Regions from separate parts of the Herbaspirillum sp. NPDC101396 genome, predicted to be linked through region 2. Evidence: riboswitches for the same ligand, from Rfam matches in the RefSeq annotation. Region 2 holds a riboswitch; each other region holds the start of a gene.
The links. Region 2 has a riboswitch for cobalamin ahead of ACIROY_RS03885 (CbtB domain-containing protein). Riboswitches for the same ligand answer to the same signal wherever they lie in the genome.
Positions count from the first base shown of each region.

Region 1 (6,180 bases), on a different contig from region 2:
CCGAGGCATTGGCCTCGACGCGCCAGTCGTCGTTGAGCTTGAAGGTCAGCGAGCCTTCCAGGCCGCGCGACGATTGCTGGCCGACGGTGTCGGAGAGGGCGGTGTTGTTGATGTTCGGCGCCAGCAGGTTGTTCTTGATGATGCGATAAGCCGCCAGCGTCCATTCCACGCGGCCGTTCCACAAGGCTTGCTTGACGCCGACTTCGGCCTGCTTGCCCTTGGACACGCCGTACTGCATCTGCGATGCGCTGATGCTGGCCAGCGAGGTGACCGGATCGGATGCCACCGCGTATTGTGCGTACAGCGAGGTGTCGGTCACCGGTGTGAAGACCACGCCGGTATTCCATGACACCGCATTCTGGTTGCCGTTGGCGGTCAGGCGCGTGATGAAGTCATCGCGCTTGGTCTGGTAGTTGTCGCCGCGCAGCCCGCCGGTGACGGCCCATTGCTTGTTCAGCTGATAGCGGTCTTGCAGGAACAATCCGGCCTGGTCGACGGTAACGCGATACAAGGCGCGGATGGCCGGCGAGTTGCCCTGTGCGAACGTGCCCGGATTGAAGTTGAGCGCATTGACGGTGGTGCTGCCGGCGAAGTTGCCCGCGGCGTTGGTGTTGTCGTTGCGGTCGTAGAGTGAGCGGTTGAGGTCAAAGCCGACCACCAGCTGGTTCTTGTTGCCGAACAGCTCGCTGTCGATGGTGGCGTAGCCGTGATCGCCGTATTGGGTCTGTGCGCCGACGATGTCGCGGTAGTTGGAGCGCGCGACGTTGCCGGTGGCCGGGTTGTACGTGTAGGTATAGGTTTCCTTGTAGCGGCGGTCGTGCTTGATCAGGTAGACGTCGTTGTTGAGCACGACCTTGTCGTTGAGCTCGTAACGCGCGCGCAGATAGGTGCGGTTTTCGGTGAAGCGCACCTGGGCGTCATCGACGTTGTAATTCTTGAAGCGCGTGCCGGGTACGATGGCGCCGTTGACGATGGGCGTGCCTTCGTAGCTGCCCGGATGGATATCGGCGTAGTCGTTGGCCAGCGTCAGAGTCAGGTCGCGCGTGGCTTTCCACAGCAGCGAACCGGACACGGTCAGGCTGTCGCTGCGGCCGCGGTCCATCCAACCGTCCGAATTGACGTGGCTGACGTCGAGGCGATAGGCCAGCGTGTCGCTGAGCGGGCCGGTGCTGTCGAAGGCCTTGCGATAGGTGCCGAAGGAGCCGGCCGAAAACTGCACCTCATTGGACTGCTGTTTCAGATTCAGGTCGGGCCGCTTGGGCACGACGTTGACCGCGCCGCCGACGAAGCCCGTGCCGTACAGCACCGAAGCGGGGCCGTTGAGGAACTCCACGCGTTCCACATTCCACGGATCGACCGGGAAGGTCACGACGCCGCCGGCGTTGTACAACTGCAAGCCGTCGTACAGTTGCGAAATCGAATTGGGGCCGTAGAAGCCGCGCGCCGACAGCGAGTTGTTGCCGTTGCCGGAAAACGGCACCGAGGTCACGCCGGGCGCGCGCGTTTCGGCGTCGAGCAGGGTCTGGTAGCCACGGTCGCGGATGGTGTCGCCCATGATGACGGCGACGCTGGCCGGGGTTTCCAGCGGCGTCAGGTTGAGACGGCCGCCGGCGGTCGAGGGCGCCTTCAGGCTGCCGCCGTCCTGGGTCGATACCGTGATCTCGGGCAGCGAGGCCTCGGTCGCTTGTGCGAAGGCGGCGCCGGCCTGGAGGGCGGCAAAGGTACCGAACGCGCCGGCCAGCGCATACGGCAAATGAGACAGGCGCGGTTTGCCGGTGCGCAGCGATGCAGAGTGTTTCATGTGAGCTTCCCTTTGATGACCGCCATATCCGTGGTGCGTGGTGTATGGTGGCGGTCTGTTTTTGTACGGCGCGCATCCCCGCGCGCTGTGATCAAAGGAAACGGGCAAAACGGTGAGTGAGTGAAGTGCGAAGACGGCGGACGCACGAATGCGGCAAGCGACGACAGCTCTCGCAAACGGAGGCGGTCGAGCGGATGACGGATTCGGTATGCAGTGCGCAGTGCTTCGCAGTTCACGACATACCCCGGCCGCTCGCTTCCATCCGTTCTGGCCGGTATCCGGGCTAACAGGGCCGATCGCCTCGCCTTCCCATGCCTGAAATCTGAAGCGGCACAGTGGACTATGGAGGAAACCTGTCGCGCTACATCAATGCGCGACGCCTGTTTTACCGTTGCGGGGACAGCACACGTTTGCCGCTGCAACAACTAATACACAGCGCGTGTTTCCCGTTTAACTGCGGTCAAGGAATCTGACCGCGAGCACCAAAACTCCGCCATGATACGTGCGCAGATGGCTTCCTGCAATGCGGCCGTCCGGGTCCGCCGTTGCTGACATGCTGAATATTTTCCTTCCTGCAACAAGGACGCGTACAGGTGCAAATTCCCGACGCTCGCTATACTTGTCGTCTTTACCGGGAAGGACACCATGAATTCGCGACTCCGCTTTACGAACATACTGCAGTTCACCGCCGTTGCGGCGGCGCTGGCCACCGCAGGTTTTTCCGGCAACGCCGCAGCGCAAGCCACCATCAAGATCGGCGAGATCAACAGCTACAAGGCGCAGCCGGCTTTCCTCGAGCCGTACCGCCAGGGCTGGGAAATGGCGCTGGAAGAAGTCAACGCCGCAGGCGGCGTGCTCGGCAAGAAGCTGGAAGTGATTTCGCGCGACGACAACGGCAATCCGGGCGACTCGGTACGCGTGGCCGAAGAGCTGGTCAAGCGCGAACAGGTGTCGCTTCTGTTCGGCGGCTTCCTGTCCAACACCGGTCTGGCGCTGACCGACTACGCCAAGCAGCGCAAGATATTCTTCCTCGCGGCCGAACCGCTGACCGACAAGATCGTCTGGCACAACGGCAACAAGTACACCTATCGTTTGCGTCCTTCGACCTACATGCTGGTGGCGTCGCTGGTCAAGGATGCCGCCAAGCTCAAGAAGAAGCGCTGGGCCATCGTCTATCCGAATTATGAATACGGCCAATCCGCCGTCGCCAGCTTCAAGACGCTGATGAAGGCGGCGCAGCCGGACATCGAATTCGTCGCCGAGCAGGCGGCGCCGCTGGGCAAGATCGACGCCGGCGCGGTCACGCAAGCCCTGGCGGACGCCAAGCCGGATGCGATCTTCAACGTGCTGTTCGCGACCGACCTCGGCAAGTTCGTGCGCGAAGGCAATACACGCGGTCTGTTTGAAGGACGCGAAGTGGTGTCGCTGCTGTCGGGCGAGCCGGAATACCTCGACCCGCTGCGCGCGGAAGCGCCCAGCAACTGGCTCGTGACCGGCTACCCGTGGTACGCCATCAATACGCCCGAGCACAAGAAATTCGTCGACGCCTATCGCAAGAAATACAATGACTATCCACGCAACGGTTCGCTGGTCGGTTACAGCGCGCTGATGTCGATTGCGGCCGGGCTGAAGAAAGCCGGCAGCGCCGATTCGGACAAACTGGCGGCAGCGTTTTCAGGTCTGAAGGTGGAGACGCCGGTGGCGACCATCACCTACCGCGCGCAGGATCACCAGTCGACGCTGGGTGCTTTCGTCGGCCGCACCGGCGTCAAGGACGGCAAGGGCATCATGAGCAGCTTCGTGTACGTCGACGGCGCCAGCCTGCAACCATCGGACGCGGAAGTGAAGAAGCTGCGCGCCGCCGATTGATCAGGCAGCGTCAGGCCCGCACCACATTCCTGCCGGCGTTTGCCGGCAGTTTTGTTTCCGGCTGTATTTCTTCCATCGCCACCCGGTTTCGGCCGCCATTCTTGGCGACGTACAGAGCGCGGTCGGCGCGCGCGTTGAGGCGGTCGGGACTGTCGTCGCGTCGCGCAAAGGCGACCCCGATGCTGATACTGTAGCGGCAGGCGCCGAACTGGCCCGACACGATCTGGGCTTCCGCCTGTGCGCGCAGCGACTCCGCCATGGCAGCGGCATCGGCTGCGCTTGTGGCCGGCAACAGCAAGCCGAATTCTTCTCCGCCCAGTCGCCCCAGCGCATCACCCGGCCGCATGACGCCGCGCGCCATCTGCACGAAGGCGCGCAATACGTCGTCGCCGCCGGCGTGGCCATGGGTGTCGTTGATGCGCTTGAAATGATCCAGGTCGATCAGCAGCAGCACCGGCGGCGCTGTCGGCTGTATCGGCTGCCCTCCCGCCAGCAAATCGCGCGCGATGGTTTCGAAGCGTTTGCGCGTGAGCGCACCGGTCAGGTGGTCGTGGTTGAGCGCGTGTTCGACCTTGGCCAGCATGGCGTCATGCACGATCATCACCGCGATCATCGTCAGCGTCGGCATGACTACCGCGCCGACGGTCAGCAAGCTGATGTTCCAGACACTGTTGAGCATGGCCAGCGATTCGTCCGGCGCCAGCGTCAGGAAGTACAGGCCGCGCACCAATTGCGTCGCCGCGAACAGGAAGGCCATCAGCGCCGCGAACCAGAAATTATATGGACTGCGATCGCGCGGGCGATGGCGCAGCAGGATCACGCCGACGGCAGTACAGATGATGGCGTTGAAGCTCGTGGAGGCGGCAACGCGCAGCGGCAGGTTGGCGTCGACGTAGCGCCACACGACCATGGCGACGCCGACCAGCGCCACGCCGGCCAGCATCTGCTTCCACCGCGTCGGGCGGCCGAGAAGACGCGCGCAGCCGGCGTAATAGAAGGCGCCCGCCAGCGACACGATGACGTTGGCAACGACGATGGAAATGGCATCGGGAATTGTATTGCGCAAGGCCAGCAACGGAAGCGACACCACCATTGCCAGGTTGGCGAAAAACCATTCGCGCACACCCGCCACCGGTGAACGCAGCAGGGATCCCAGCACCAGCAGCATCGCCACGCTGAACAGGGCGGTCGTGGTGAGAATCGAGACAACGGTCAGCATGGCGCGCAATGAAATCAAACAGGAACGTATTGTAATGCGCAAGGCCCGGCCGGCGGCGGTCGATGATTTCTTTGCATAAAGTGTCGGCAGAGCAGCGCGCGCAGGCATTCATTGCTCTTTCTTGTATTTTTGCAAAAAGATTTCTGACCATTTCTGCCAGTCCAACCTCATTTCCACCTGGAAATCCGGCGCTAATCCAGCACTGGAAAGGGTCGTGTATAAAAACTATTGAACTGATGAAAACTATCAATTTTTACTATTCATTGATATTCCCTAAGATTGCGTCAGCTAGCGGTTGTTGTGCACCGCAAGATGCGAACAACCGCCAAAACAAGATAAAAAGCGCCGACTCCGGACGGCGTACAACCTCAGGGAGCATCACCATGAACCAATCGCCACGGCCTGCCATCAGCGTCGCAGCCCGCCTCGGAATCAGCTTCGCCATCGTGTTGGCCATGATGGTGGCGCTCACCGTGCTCAGCATCATGAAGGTCAATGCCATCGAAGGCAGCCTGAGCACCATCAGCGACGACAACAACGTCAAGCAGCGTTACGCGATCAACTTCCGCGGCAGCGTGCACGATCGCGCCATCGCATTGCGCGACCTGACCCTGGTGGGCGACGCCGAAGTCAAGGACGTCACCGGCCTGATCAGCAAACTGGACAACGACTACCAGCAATCGGCGCAACCGCTGGACGCTATCTTCTCCGGTGAAAAAGGCAAGAACATCCGCGCCGAAGAACGCGCCGACCTCGCCGCCATCAAGGCCATCGAAGCGCGCGCCATGCCGCTGGTGCAACGCATAATCGTCGCCCGCACCTCGGGTGATACCGAGGGCGCCCGCCAGATCATGCTGCAGCAAGGCAAGCCGGCTTTCGTCGAATGGCTGGCGTCGATCAACAAGTTCATCGACCTGCAAGAACAGATGACCCAGGCTGAATCGGCCCGTGCACGCAACCTGGCGCACGGCTTCCAGGCGCTGATGTTGGTCCTGCTGGCGATTGCCATGGCCACCGGCGTCGTGCTGGCGACATTGATCACCCGTCACATCCGCCGCGCACTTGGCGCCGAACCGGCACAAGTCAAGGAACTGGCCTTCGCAGTCGACCGCGGTGAGCTCTACCACGCCATCGAGCAGGACAAGGATCTCGGCAAGGGACGCGACAGCATCATGGCTGCGTTGTCGGAAATGAGCAGCAACCTGCGCCGCACCGTCGCTGAAGTACGCGACGCCGCCAGCGACGTCACCGAGATCAGCGCCCAGATCGCCGAAGGCAATCGCGACCTCGC
Region 1 covers NZ_JBIWNT010000005.1:527,780-533,959, reverse strand. Annotated here, with positions in the region: gene ACIROY_RS19795 (TonB-dependent receptor) at 1-1,801, opposite strand, end outside; cobalamin riboswitch at 2,053-2,303, opposite strand; gene ACIROY_RS19790 (ABC transporter substrate-binding protein) at 2,447-3,670, shown strand; gene ACIROY_RS19785 (diguanylate cyclase) at 3,681-4,889, opposite strand; gene ACIROY_RS19780 (methyl-accepting chemotaxis protein) at 5,273-6,180, shown strand, end outside.
Region 1: linked by a shared signal. The riboswitch ahead of ACIROY_RS19795 (TonB-dependent receptor) and the one ahead of ACIROY_RS03885 (CbtB domain-containing protein) in region 2 are both predicted to bind cobalamin.

Region 2 (6,180 bases):
GCACGTTGAGTTTTTCCAGCACCGACACCGACCAGCCCGCAGGCGTCGGACCGCCCGGCGTGATTTCGCCCATCGCGAAGGACGTGGTGTTGATCAGGACGTCGACATGTGCGCCCTTCTCTCCCGCGAAATAACTGAGCGCCGCCGGCAGATCGGAGTCCGCTGCCGAAGTGCGCAGCGAGGCCGTAAAAATCGGCAACACGTCCATGCCGCGCTGCTCCAGCGATGTCACCAGCGCATCGACGAAGCGCGTGTTGCCGCTCATCCAGTGGGCGCGATAGAAGATGATGCCGACTGCCGGTTTGCGGCGGCCTGCTACATCAATGCGCGATTTAAGTCTGAGTTGAAGCCAGTCGGCAATGCCCGCATCCTGTTCGAGATCCGGATGATAGATCCCGTGATCAGGCAAGGCCACGGCGGACTCGTAAGCGAATCCGGTCAGCAGCAAACGGTCCGACACGAAGCGTAGAAATTGCGCCAGGTTCACGCTGCCGCCGCCGTGGAAATACGCCAGCGCCTCGCGCAGCACATCGGTCGGGACAGTCGACACTGCCGCCAGTTCGGCGTCGGGCTCACCGGCGCCGCTGAGCGCAATCAGATGGCGTCCCTGACGTTGCGCATGACGCAGCAGTTCGGCAAATCCGGCAACACTGCCGAGACGGCCGAGGATGCGCAGCACGATGATGTCAGCGTCGGCCAGTTCGTTCTGCAACAACTCGCTCATGCGTGTTTCGTTTTCTACGCCTTGCAGGTTGATGCCGATGGTTGGCGGAAAATCGGCCGGCAATTGCGTCAACGCGTGATGCAGGATCGCCAGGTCGGTGGACGCATGGGTCAATACGGCAATGCGTGCAGACGTTGCAGCGACGGATTGTGTTGCCTGGTCAGACATTTTCTGGTTCCTCGGGATTGACGTCGCCGCTGCCGAGGCGATGGAAGATCAGGTCGGTGACTTCGCGCCCGCCTTCCAGATGCTCGACCACCACGCGTTCGATCGCGGCGGCATCCTCGCAGCGATACCAGACGCCTTCGGGATATACCACAACGACCGGCGCCTGCGCCTTGCAGGCCACCATGCAGTGGGTGCGCGTGCGCTTGACGCGCAGCTCGGGGCGCGCGTCGATCTGCTCGCCGAGCACGGCGAACATGGCTTCGGCCAGCACGCCGTTTTCGGTGCAGCGCGGGCCGGTGCACATCAGGACGTGGCGGTGGTGGGTTCTCATGCGTTCAGTTTCTTAATAACCAAAATGCCGATCCGGCTGCAGTGACCGGATCGGCATCCAAAATGACAACCTGAGTTTCAGGCGAATTTTCAGACGAATTTTTTATAGAAGTAACCGATCAGTCCGCCCAACGTCAGCCAGAATATGCCATTGGCCAATGCGGTGGCGTGGATGAACGCCTGCGCCAGCTCTTCCGGCGCGGCGCCGCCCGGCACTGCCGGATGCGGTGCGCCGATCAGGTGCGGCACAACCACCAAGACCAGTCCCAGCAACTTCAACGTCCAATGGCGCGCATAGACGCCGAGACCCAGGCCGGCGGCAGTCAATCCGGCCGTCATGATCCACCACAACTGGCGCGCATGCAGCGGCGCCGCCACGGTGCCCGGCACTTCCGGCGGCAAGCCCAGCGACGGTGCGACGAAGAACACCAGGTAACCGGCCACGCCCCACAGCAATCCGGAGCGCCAGGTCACTTTCTTGCCGCTGACCAGGATCGCGGCGGCGAGGAACAGGCCGAAGCCGATCGCCATGCTGACGTTGGCCAGCACGGTGTAAGCGGTACGCTCGAAGCCGTTGGCAGGTTCCCATTCATCGGCGTGTTCATGTTCATGCTCGTGAGCTTCCGACGCGGCAGGCGCGCCGGTGGAAGCTGCAGCAGAAGCTGGTACCGCGGCGGCGTGCGACTGCTCATGCGCCTTGGCGGCTGCGGCTTCTTCGTAGACTTCCGCCTGCAGGATAATGCGGGAGACTTGCGCCTGCTGCACGGCCGTCAGCAACAGGCCGGCCAACGCGCCGGCCAACAGGACGACGGGGGCAATCCGTCGCAATACTGCGAAATTGATCATCGGGGTAGTCCGCCTGGCGTCTTAATGGCAAGGAAAGCCGGCCGAATGACGACCGTCATGCGCGGCGTTGTGCAGTTCCACGGCGGAGGCAAATCCGGCAGCGTAGATCAGTGCGGCGCCGAGCACGAATGCGGTCAGGCCAGGCAGGATGCGATCGCGCCAGAGTCGCGCGCCGGAAGCAGAATTGGACTCGGAGTCGAGTGTATCGGTATCGTGGGCGGATGCGCCGGTGATGATTGCCATGTGTTTTCCTTCGGATGGGCCTGAGCCGGATTGAAACCAACCGCTTGCGGCGCTAAAGCGAAGCAGCGCAGCGGAACCGTCACGAAGGAAAATCAGGAAACAACGCGGGGTGCAAAGAAACAGCATTCCGGAAGCAGTCCGTCGATCGCCCTCCGCGATGCAAAACAAGTCGTTATACCGAGGGCCGGTCTCCGGGCTTGCGAATGGTTCACAGCGAGCATGATCTCGCCGGAACCGGAATCTGCGCCTTCCCATGCCGTGTTGGTAACACCGGTGCACAGTGGCTGGATGCAGATTCGCTGATTCGCTTACCGTTGCGGGGGCAGCGTGGGTTTTGCCTGACGGATCACATGGCATTGCAAACGATGATAAATAGCAATTCACCGACGTTCACTGCAATTGACCGACAAACGCACCGACTTCCCGATTAAATCCAGCGAATGACTATTCGCAGGATACCCAAGGCAATGCTACCCCGGCAGTATAGGTGTCGCGCGCCATTCTGGCAACCTGGAATCGGCTTGCAGAAACGCTTGCGGGCCGGTTATCCAAATGGATAACCGGCCCGCTTTGGGCTTCAGCAGAAGCCTGGATTACTGCGTGATTCTGTTACTGATTGGGCCCTCTCGCGACCTTTTTGGGAGGCTCCGGGGTCAGGTTGATGGGGTCACTGGCGGGAAACGTGTCTTCCAAGGCATCGTCGAGATCGTGATCACGCTTGATCTTTTTCGACTCCTTGACGCTATCGGTCTGTTTTTCGAGCTCACGTTCGTCGGCGGCGACGATGTCTTCGCCGCCTTCCTCGTCACTGGCGACCTGCTCGACCGACTCCGGCACTTCCGGAGCGCGGTCCCGCGAGCCGCGTTCGACCGAGGCACGCTCGCCGGTGCCGTGCGAATCGCTGTCGGCTTCGGTGGCGATGTTCATCATGTCGCTGCCGCTGTCCGAGCTGTCGCCCGGCCCAAGCGCGTGGTTGTCGTGGCCTTTGCTTAATTGCCGATCGGAAGTCGGCAAGACGTCTGGATCCAATGTGCTGGTTGCCATGATGCTGTACTCCTCATGTGTGATGCTTGATTGTTCGTGCACGGCTCTACGCCATTCTGATCGGCGTCTCGGGCGGCTCGGGGATGCCGGGCTCGGGCGGATTGAGAGGCGGATCTTCCACCGGGTTGTATTCGTCCGGCGGGATGTCTTTAGGTGGCGGCGCGGTCGGCGGCGTTTCCTGCGGTTCTTGCGGTGTATGCATGCGCACGCCTCCTCACATTGGATTCTGGTGAGGAATCGGATCCTGCGGCGGGCTCGGATCCAGCGGCGGTACTTCTACCGGCGGGATGTCTTGTGGCTTGTGCATGGAATGTCCTTTCTGCTGCAATTTAAGCTCAAGGTCGAGCTAAAAGCGACGCGGGTCGAAGGCAACGCCGACCATTCACGTCACAGCGACAGGCTACCCGCTGGCGCGGGCGCTGCGTATAGGACAAACACTTTTTCGGGCTTCCGCAACTCTTACGCCGGCGCCACCCCAAGCAGGGAGGGACGGCGTGGTGTCAATTGCGGAGCGATTTCCGGAGCAGTCGCCAGCAACTGCAACTCGCCGGCTTCAGCGGCGGAACCGACCCGGAACGCACTGACCGCATCCCACAGCTTGCGCGCCTGCTCCTGCATGTCGGCGGTGGCGATGGCGGCTTCCGCCACCAGCGTCGCGTTGGTGCGCGTGACGGCATCGATGCCGGCAATCGACTGATTGAGATCGGCGATGCCGCGATGCTGGGCGTCGCTGGCGGCGGCGATCTCATCCATGATGCCGACCACGTGCTCGACCGAATCGACGATATCGCGCATGGTGCGTCCGGCGTCGTCGACCTGACGGCTGCCGGCATCGATGCGCTCAACCGAATCACCGATCAACAGCTTGATTTCCTTTGCAGCTGCGGCGCTGCGCATGGCGAGCTGACGCACCTCGGTTGCCACCACGGCAAAGCCGCGGCCGAGCTCACCGGCGCGTGCGGCCTCCACCGCAGCATTGAGCGCGAGGATGTTGGTCTGGAAGGCAATGCCGTCGATCACCGAGATGATGTCGACCACCTTGCGCGAACTGTCCTTGATCGAGGTCATCGTACCGACCACCGAAGAGACGATCTCTCCACCCCGCGAGGCGACGTCCGCTGCCGACTGTGCCAGCCGGTTGGCTTCGCCGATCTGCTCCGCATTGCGGCCGACGATGTCGGCCAGCTCGGCCATGGCGCCTGCAGTCTGTTGCAAGGAGCCGGCCTGGGCATCGGTGCGCGCCGCCAGATCAGTGTTGCCGACGGCATTTCGCTGCGATACGCGGAAGATGCTTTGGGTGCCGTTCCGCACTTCGCTGACAGTCTGCAGCAAGCTTCGATTCATGCTGCCCAGGGCGTTCAGCAACTGTCCTGTCTCATCCCTGCCGCCGGTCGCGATGTGCGCCGTCAGATCACCTGCCGCCACGCGGGAAGCCAGACTCACCGCTTCGTTAAGCGGACGCGTGATGCTGCGATTCAGGCGCCATGCCACCAGCACCGCCAACAACATCGCCACTGCACAAATCGCAATGGTCGCCAGCGTGGTGCGACGGCCGCTCTGCGCGAAATCGTCCAGGTCGCGCTGGATCTGCCCCTGTTCCAGTTTGACCAGCTTGTCGATGGATTCCAGCCACTGGCTCTGCAGGGGCGCCACTTCGGCATTGAGCAGCTTGGTGGCCTGCCCGGCATTGAAGCCGGCGGCGAATTCTTCCGCCTGCCGCATGAACGGTTCGCTGCGGCTGTCATAGGCGGCCATATCCGAGATGATGGCGCGCTCTTCTGCGGTGACGCCGAGCTTGAGCAAGGCATCCTGATTGACGCGGTAGCGCTTGCGTTCGATGCCGATGCGGGCCATTTCCTTTTGCATGGCGCTGAGATCGGTCAGCGTGCCGACGTTGCGCGCGGCCTGGCCTTGGCGGAAGAGGCTTTGGCGCATCAACGCGGCGATTTCGGATTTGCCGTTGGTGTGGCTGAGCGCCGCGGCCAGCTGCTCCTGCGCATGTTGCGCGGACAAGCCGGCCAGCGCAGTAACGGCGGCCATCAGCACCAGAATGACGCCAAAGCAAAGCGACAGCCGGTGGCCGATCTTCAACTGCATCAGCGGTTTCAGACGGGAAAATCTCATGCGGTCTCCTGTGTTTCTGATCAGGCGCCGACCTGGCAAGAGACTTGAGCAGAATACAAGCTGGCCGACGTTATTTTATGTAGTTTTACTAGTTTTTATTTATTCTGGCACAGGATGTCGATTATTTCCAGCGAATTACGCCTTAAATACGCTGCTTCTCCGAGCAATTTCAAATCAAAGTAAAAAATGTGAATGTAGTAAATGTAGTTTTATTACTTTACTTCTTCCCCGGATGTGGCGTCTCCCTTGACCGCAACGCGCTTGCGCCAATACAGGTGCATCAACGGCGTTGATGAAATGCCATGCAACAGGATGGACAGCGCCAGCACCGTCAGCACATCCTGCGCGATGCGCGCATTGAGCTTGTCATGCCAGAACTGCAGCACGAAGCACAAGTAATAAAGCGAGCCGACGCCGCGAATGCCGAACCAGGCGATCAGCCAGCGATGCGACGTCTCGGTGCCAGAGCCGAGCAGGCCAAGCGCCACTGCAATCGGACGCACGATGAAGAACAGCAGCCCGGCAATCAGAACGCCCTCTCCCGACAATCCGTATTCGGATAACAGGATGCCAATCAGCAGCACCATGAAGAACTCCGCGAAATGCTCCAGCTGCTGGTTGAAGCCAAGCACGGTTTCGGTCAGGTAAACCGGCGCCTGTTCAGGATGAACGGCAGCGGCGTTCTTGCCGCTGTCCTGCGC
Region 2 covers NZ_JBIWNT010000001.1:875,177-881,356, forward strand. Annotated here, with positions in the region: gene ACIROY_RS03870 (cobaltochelatase subunit CobN) at 1-892, opposite strand, end outside; gene ACIROY_RS03875 (ferredoxin) at 885-1,223, opposite strand; gene ACIROY_RS03880 (CbtA family protein) at 1,313-2,068, opposite strand; gene ACIROY_RS03885 (CbtB domain-containing protein) at 2,090-2,311, opposite strand; cobalamin riboswitch at 2,476-2,789, opposite strand; gene ACIROY_RS03890 (hypothetical protein) at 2,921-3,355, opposite strand; gene ACIROY_RS03895 (hypothetical protein) at 3,402-3,557, opposite strand; gene ACIROY_RS03900 (methyl-accepting chemotaxis protein) at 3,815-5,479, opposite strand; gene ACIROY_RS03905 (cation:proton antiporter) at 5,692-6,180, opposite strand, start outside.

Region 3 (6,180 bases), on a different contig from region 2:
CGCGTCGCCGCTGCCGTCGACGTTGCCGATCCCCCATTCGGAGAAATCGACGCCGGCCACCAGTTCGTTCTTCAACACGCCACCTTCGGCGATGTGGCGCAAGCGCGGCGAGAACTGCGTGGTGCGGCTATGCACTTCACTGACCGCGCCTCCGCCATAGCTGGAACGCGAAATCTTTTCGCGATGCGACAACTCGGCCGCGGCTTCCAGCGCGCCGAACTTGCGCTCGAAGAAAGCGGTGATGCGGTCGCTGTCGTAGGAGCCGTAATCTTTCGGCGTGGTGGCCTGACGCGGATTGGTAAGGAATTGCGCCATGCTCAGCGAGCCGGCCAGGCCGTAGTCGGCGCGTGCGAGATCAACCCGCAAGCCGAAGCGACCTTGATTGGAAAACCATTGCGCCGTGCCGCTGAAATTCTCCTGGTTGGAAGCATTGTTGTCGCGGTAGTTGTCGGCATGCTGTTTGCTGTACGCGGCATTCAGGGCGAAGCCGTCCCAGCCCTTGGCGACGCTGGCGCGGCCGCTGCGCAAACCGTTGCTGCCGATTTCGCCGACCACGCTGCCGTGGATTGCATCCGCAGCCGGGCGCTTGGTGATGATCTGGATCGTGCCACCGGTGGCGCCGTCGCCATACAGCACACTGCCGCCGCCGCGTACGATCTCGATGCGCTCGACCGAGTCGATCGGCACCGACGACAGCAAGGCGGTCGACAACTCGTTTTCCGACAGTCGGACGCCGTCGATCAGGATCACCATGTTCTGATCGCCATTGCTGCCGAAGCCGCGCATGTCTAGCGCGAAGTCGCCCGGCCCCGCCAGGCTTTGACGGCCATACACGCCACCCAGTTTGCGGATCGCCTCGTTGATGTTGTCGATACCGGCGTTGCGGATGTCTTCGGCGCCGATCACGGTCGCGCCCACGGGCGGAAACGCAGGATCGTTCGGAAAGCGCGACGCCGTAACGACGACCGGCGTGAGGCCGGGGTCGTCGGCGGCCTGCGCCAGCGATTGTGCAAGTGAAAACACAGCGCAGGCGATCGCGGCGCGGCGGGATGGGACGGTGAATTTCATGATGTCGTTTTGCAATGATCTCCGGGCCTGCCTCCCCGCAAGCCGGATTGAAATGGAACGCCTGGGCGTTCCCCTGTCGTGGCCGGTATCCGGGCTGCAAGCCTGGCCCGCCGCGCCTTCCCATGCCTTGCCGCGCGAAAGATGCGAGAGGGTCACAGTGGCGAAGTCGGCAGGTTGCCGTTCCGACAAGGAACGGCGCTTGCTTACCGTTGCGGGGGCAGCGCACGTTGGCGGAGGTCCTGGTTTCCCAGGCGACCGCGCCGTGCTTCCCGTTTAACTGCCGGCACGAACATGCCGGCGAGCACCAAAACGGCGCAATTGTATGCGCCAACGCCACAGGCGGCAATCATCCGTGACAAACGAAGCGGGCTTGCATTATGATTGCCCGAAGATCAACAAGATCGTCATAACGCCATTTAAATGGGGAATTTTCATCGCTTTTTAGCCGATGGAGCCGCTTGACAGGGACTTATAATCCATTCAACAAATAGCGGAAGTCCGTCCCTACCGGGACACTCTCCGGGGGATCGGGCAAAAACAGGGGCAAGCTCTCTACAGATTTTTTATTTGTTGCCGATATGCAATGGATATCCGGCGGCCGCTGCCGCGCACTTACAGCAACAGGAGCTTCATATCACCGAACCATCTCGTCGAACCATGTAATTCAGTTGTGACAGATTACCTGCCTCGCGGCGGAAGCAAATAACGCATCAAATTTGTATGGAGATACCAAGATCATGAGTGACGACGTTGATTTAGAAGCACTATTCGACGAGATTTCGGCGCAAACCCTGCCGGCTTCAGTCCCGGCAGCCGCGCCGGCAGTTTCGGCCCCCTCGGCCGCAACAGAAGATCCGCTCGAAGACCAGACCGACAAGCCCATGTACGAACGCCTGGGCGGCATCGTTCGCTTGTTGCACGACTCCATGCGCGAACTCGGCTACGACCGCTCGCTGTCAGACGTCGCATCGCAGATCGGCGATGCCCAGGGTCGCCTGGAGCATGTCGCCACGCTGACCGAACAAGCCGCCAACAAGGTGCTCAATTCGATTGACGCCGGCATGCCTGCGCAGGACGCACTCGCCAGCAAAGCCAAGGACATCGATGACCGCTGGGCGCGCCTGTTTGCCGGCCAGATGACCATCGACGAATTCAAGAACCTGGCCAACGATTCCAAGAAATTCTCTTCCGCCGTGATCGAAGCCACCGAGGTCGAAAAAGCCCGCATGCTCGAAATCATGATGGCGCAGGACTTCCAGGACATCACCGGGCAGTTGATCAAGAAGATCGTCGGCATCACCGCCGTGGCGGAACGCGAACTTGCGCAACTGCTGCGCGACAACGCACCGCCGGAAGTCAAGGCGGCGATCCAGGCCGACAAGCCGGTTGAGTTGTTGAACGGACCTTCTGCTCCCGGCTCGGCCATGGCGCAGAATGATGTGGATGACTTACTCGCTAACCTGGGGTTCTAATGGATGACGAAATGCTCAAGGATTTTGTCGTTGAGGCCTTGGACCTCGCGACTAGCGTTGAAGAGCATCTGCTGACTCTTGAACGGCATCCTGACGATCTGGAAATTCTGAACGCGGTTTTCCGCGCCTTCCACACCATCAAGGGCGGTGCGGGCTTCGTCAATTTGCCGGCCATGGTATCGGCCTGTCACCTGACGGAAAACCTGTTCGACGCCCTGCGCACCGGCAAGGCGCCGGTCACGCCGCTGGCGATCGAAGCGGCGCTGCAGGCCAGCGGCTTCGTCGCCGACCAGCTCAACGAGCTGGCCAACGGCGCCGATCCGGCCAGCCTGGCGTCGATGCCGCAGGACCTTGAAGACATTCTGACGCAAGCCATTGAAGGCAATGCGGCGGCGCCTGCTGTTGCTGCGCCTGCTGCTGCTGCTGCACCTGCTGCCAGTGCTGCAGCGCCTGTCAGTGCGGCCGCTCCGGCTGCCGGCTCGACGCCTTCCGCCAACGGCGGCGCCAGCGTTCTCGGCGCTGACGGCTCGCTTGACTGGAACGCCTTGTACCAGGCTGTGTCCGGCGGTACCGGAGAAGTTGCGCCAGTTGCTGCTGCAGCCGCCGAAGCAGCGCCTGCGGAAGCAGAAAGCAGCTCCGGCCATCCGAAGTCGCTGCCTTCGGCGACGCCGACGCCAAAGCCGGCCGCTGCCCCCGTACAAGCGCGCCGCGCCACCGACAATCAACCCGGCAACGCCAAGGAAGAAAGCATCCGTATCGATGCCGGCAAGCTCGACGCGCTGCTCGAAGTCGCCGGCGAATCGGTGCAAGCCGCCAACCAGGCCGCCGTGCTGCTGGAAAAACTGCAACAGTTCAAGTTCGAAGGCACCGCCGCATCGCTGATGTCGACGCTGGCCGAAACCCTGGGCCGCGCATCGCGCTACTCCAGCGAACTGCAACGCGCCACGCTGTCGACGCGCATGCAGCCGGTCGGCCGCCTGTTCCAGAAATTCCCGCGCCTGGTGCGCGAACTAGCCAAGGATCTGGGCAAGGACGTCGACCTAGCGATCTCGGGTGCGGAAACCGAAGTCGACCGCGTGGTCGTGGACAGCCTCTACGATCCGCTGGTCCACATGCTGCGCAACTCTCTCGATCACGGTATCGAAACCGATCGCGGCGCTGCCGGCAAGCCGAACAAGGCAACCATTTCACTCAAGGCATGGCAGGAAGCCAGCAGCGTCATGATTGAAATCTTCGACGACGGCAAGGGCATGGATCCTGATTTCCTGCGCAAGAAGGCGATCGGCAAGGGCCTCATCGGCGAACACGAAGCGCAAAGTCACGACGAAGCGCTGCAACTGGTGTTCCTGCCGGGCTTCTCGACCAAGGAAGTGGCGTCCAGCGTGTCCGGCCGCGGCGTCGGCATGGACGTGGTGAAAACGGCCGTGGAAAAACACCGCGGCACCATCCGCATCGATTCGACACTGGGCGTCGGCACGCGCTTCTCGATCCGCCTCCCGATCGAATTGTCGATCATCCCGACCATGCTGGTGCGTACCGCCGGTGCTGCATTGGCCTTGCCCATGGCAGTGGTGGAACGCGTGGTGGAATTGCCGGCCGAGTTCGATGAAGTCGGTGGCGCGCCGGTGTTGCGCGATCAGGGTCGTCCGTTGCCGGTGCATTCGCTGGCCGGCGTACTTGGCTATGAACCGGGCAATGAACGTGTCGGTATCGTCATGGCGGTGCCGCATCCGTACATCCTCAGCGTCGGCGCCGTGGAAGGCACGGCCGACCTGGTGATCAAACCGTTGACCGCGATCCAGACCAACGGCATTACCGGCACTGCACGCTCTGCTGAGGGTGAACTGGTGCTGGTGGTCGGCCTCTCGTTCCTGCTGGAAGGCTGCCGCTCCGCTGCCAAGGCTGTGGCGCAAGTTTAAGCAAACTCTTCAAGTCCCATCGAAAAAAGCTGAGCCCGTTCGCGGGCTCAGCTTTTTTTATGACCTGAGCAAATCCTTCTCAGGGCATCATTTGACGGTGGCGTGCGCGTAGCGCTCCGACAATGCCTCATACAGCGGCGGCGCAAAGAAGCGCGAGACGCGACTGCCCAGTAAGGCTGTCGCCATCAATGAAATCACCAGCGCATGGCCGTTGATCATTTCCATGACGATCACGAAGGCGGTGATCGGCGATTGCGTCACTGCAGCCAGATAGCCCACCATCGCCAGGGCGATCAGCATCGACAGCGACGTATGCTCGAACACCATGTGCAGCAGATTGCCGAAGCCGGCGCCGATCGACAGCGACGGCGCAAAGATGCCGCCCGGAATCCCCGGCAGGTAAGACCCCACCATCGAGGCCATCTTGGCCAGCGGATACCACGCTGACAACTGCGTCTGGCCGCTCAGCAAACCCTTGGCTTCGGCATAGCCGCTGCCGAAGGTCATGCTGCCTGCACACAAACCGACGATCGCGACGATCAGACCGCACACGGCGCCAAACACCACCGGACGCTCTGCGCGCAAGGCGCGCAGCGGTGCCGGAATCCACTTGTGCGTATTGAGCAGCAGCCAGCAAAAGATGCCACCGGCCACGCCCATCAGGATGCCGCTGACGATGACCGCGACGATCAGTTCGCGCGCGCTGTCATTGCCGGCATTGATGGTGCCGAAGTAGGTATAGTTGCCGTTCAGCCCGAGCGCGACGATACCGGCGAAGATGATGGTCGTGATGACGATGCCGCTGGCGCGTTGCTCGAAGCTGCGTGACAGCTCTTCAATCGCGAACACGATGCCGGCCAGCGGCGTATTGAAAGCGGCCGACAAGCCGGCAGCGGCGCCGGCCAGGATCAGGCGTCGTTCCAGAATGGCGCTGGGACGCGGATAGAAGCGGCGCATGTTGTACATCAGCGCCGCGCCGACGTGCACCGTCGGTCCCTCGCGGCCGATAGTGAAGCCGCCCAAAATACCCAGAAAAGAGATGCCGATCTTGCCGGCCAGGATCTTCAGCGTCAGCAACGCAGGCGCACGGGAAGGACGTGGCGTTCCGCGATCATTCTCCTCCGCCAGCGAGGCAATCACCTGCGGAATCCCGCTGCCCTCGGCGCCCGGAAAGAAGCGGCGCGTCAGCCACACGCACAAGGCGCTCATGGCCGGCGTCAGGACCAGCGGCAGCCAGGCGTGATCGCGCCGCATGGCGCTGAACATTTCGAAGCCGAAATCGATCAGCCAGGCATACATCACCGCCACCAGGCCGACCAGCACCGCGCCCAGCCACAGAATTCCGTATTGCATCCACAGCCGGCGCGCCCGGCGGAGAGTATGGCCATGCAGGCCGGCAAGCATAGACATCATCGCGTTTCAGTTCCCATCGTTGATCCGGCTGCCCGCAGGCAACTCAGAGCTCGTACATGTCCTTCTCGCCTTCCATGACCTGACCGATCAACTTGCGGTTGAGCGTCGGCGCCAGCAATTCGATGAAGGTGTAGACATAGCTGCGCAGGTAGGCGCCCTGCTTGAGCGCCACGCGCGAGACATTGGTGCCGAACAGGTGTCCGGCCGGCAGGGAGCGCAGACCGCGATCGCGCTCGGCGTCGAAGGCCATGCCGGCGATGATGCCCACGCCCATGCCCAGCTCGACGTAAGTCTTGATGACGTCGGCG
Region 3 covers NZ_JBIWNT010000003.1:571,233-577,412, reverse strand. Annotated here, with positions in the region: gene ACIROY_RS12390 (TonB-dependent receptor family protein) at 1-1,068, opposite strand, end outside; cobalamin riboswitch at 1,131-1,392, opposite strand; gene ACIROY_RS12385 (protein phosphatase CheZ) at 1,806-2,540, shown strand; gene ACIROY_RS12380 (chemotaxis protein CheA) at 2,540-4,459, shown strand; gene ACIROY_RS12375 (chloride channel protein) at 4,547-5,872, opposite strand; gene ACIROY_RS12370 (CysB family HTH-type transcriptional regulator) at 5,916-6,180, opposite strand, start outside.
Region 3: linked by a shared signal. The riboswitch ahead of ACIROY_RS12390 (TonB-dependent receptor family protein) and the one ahead of ACIROY_RS03885 (CbtB domain-containing protein) in region 2 are both predicted to bind cobalamin.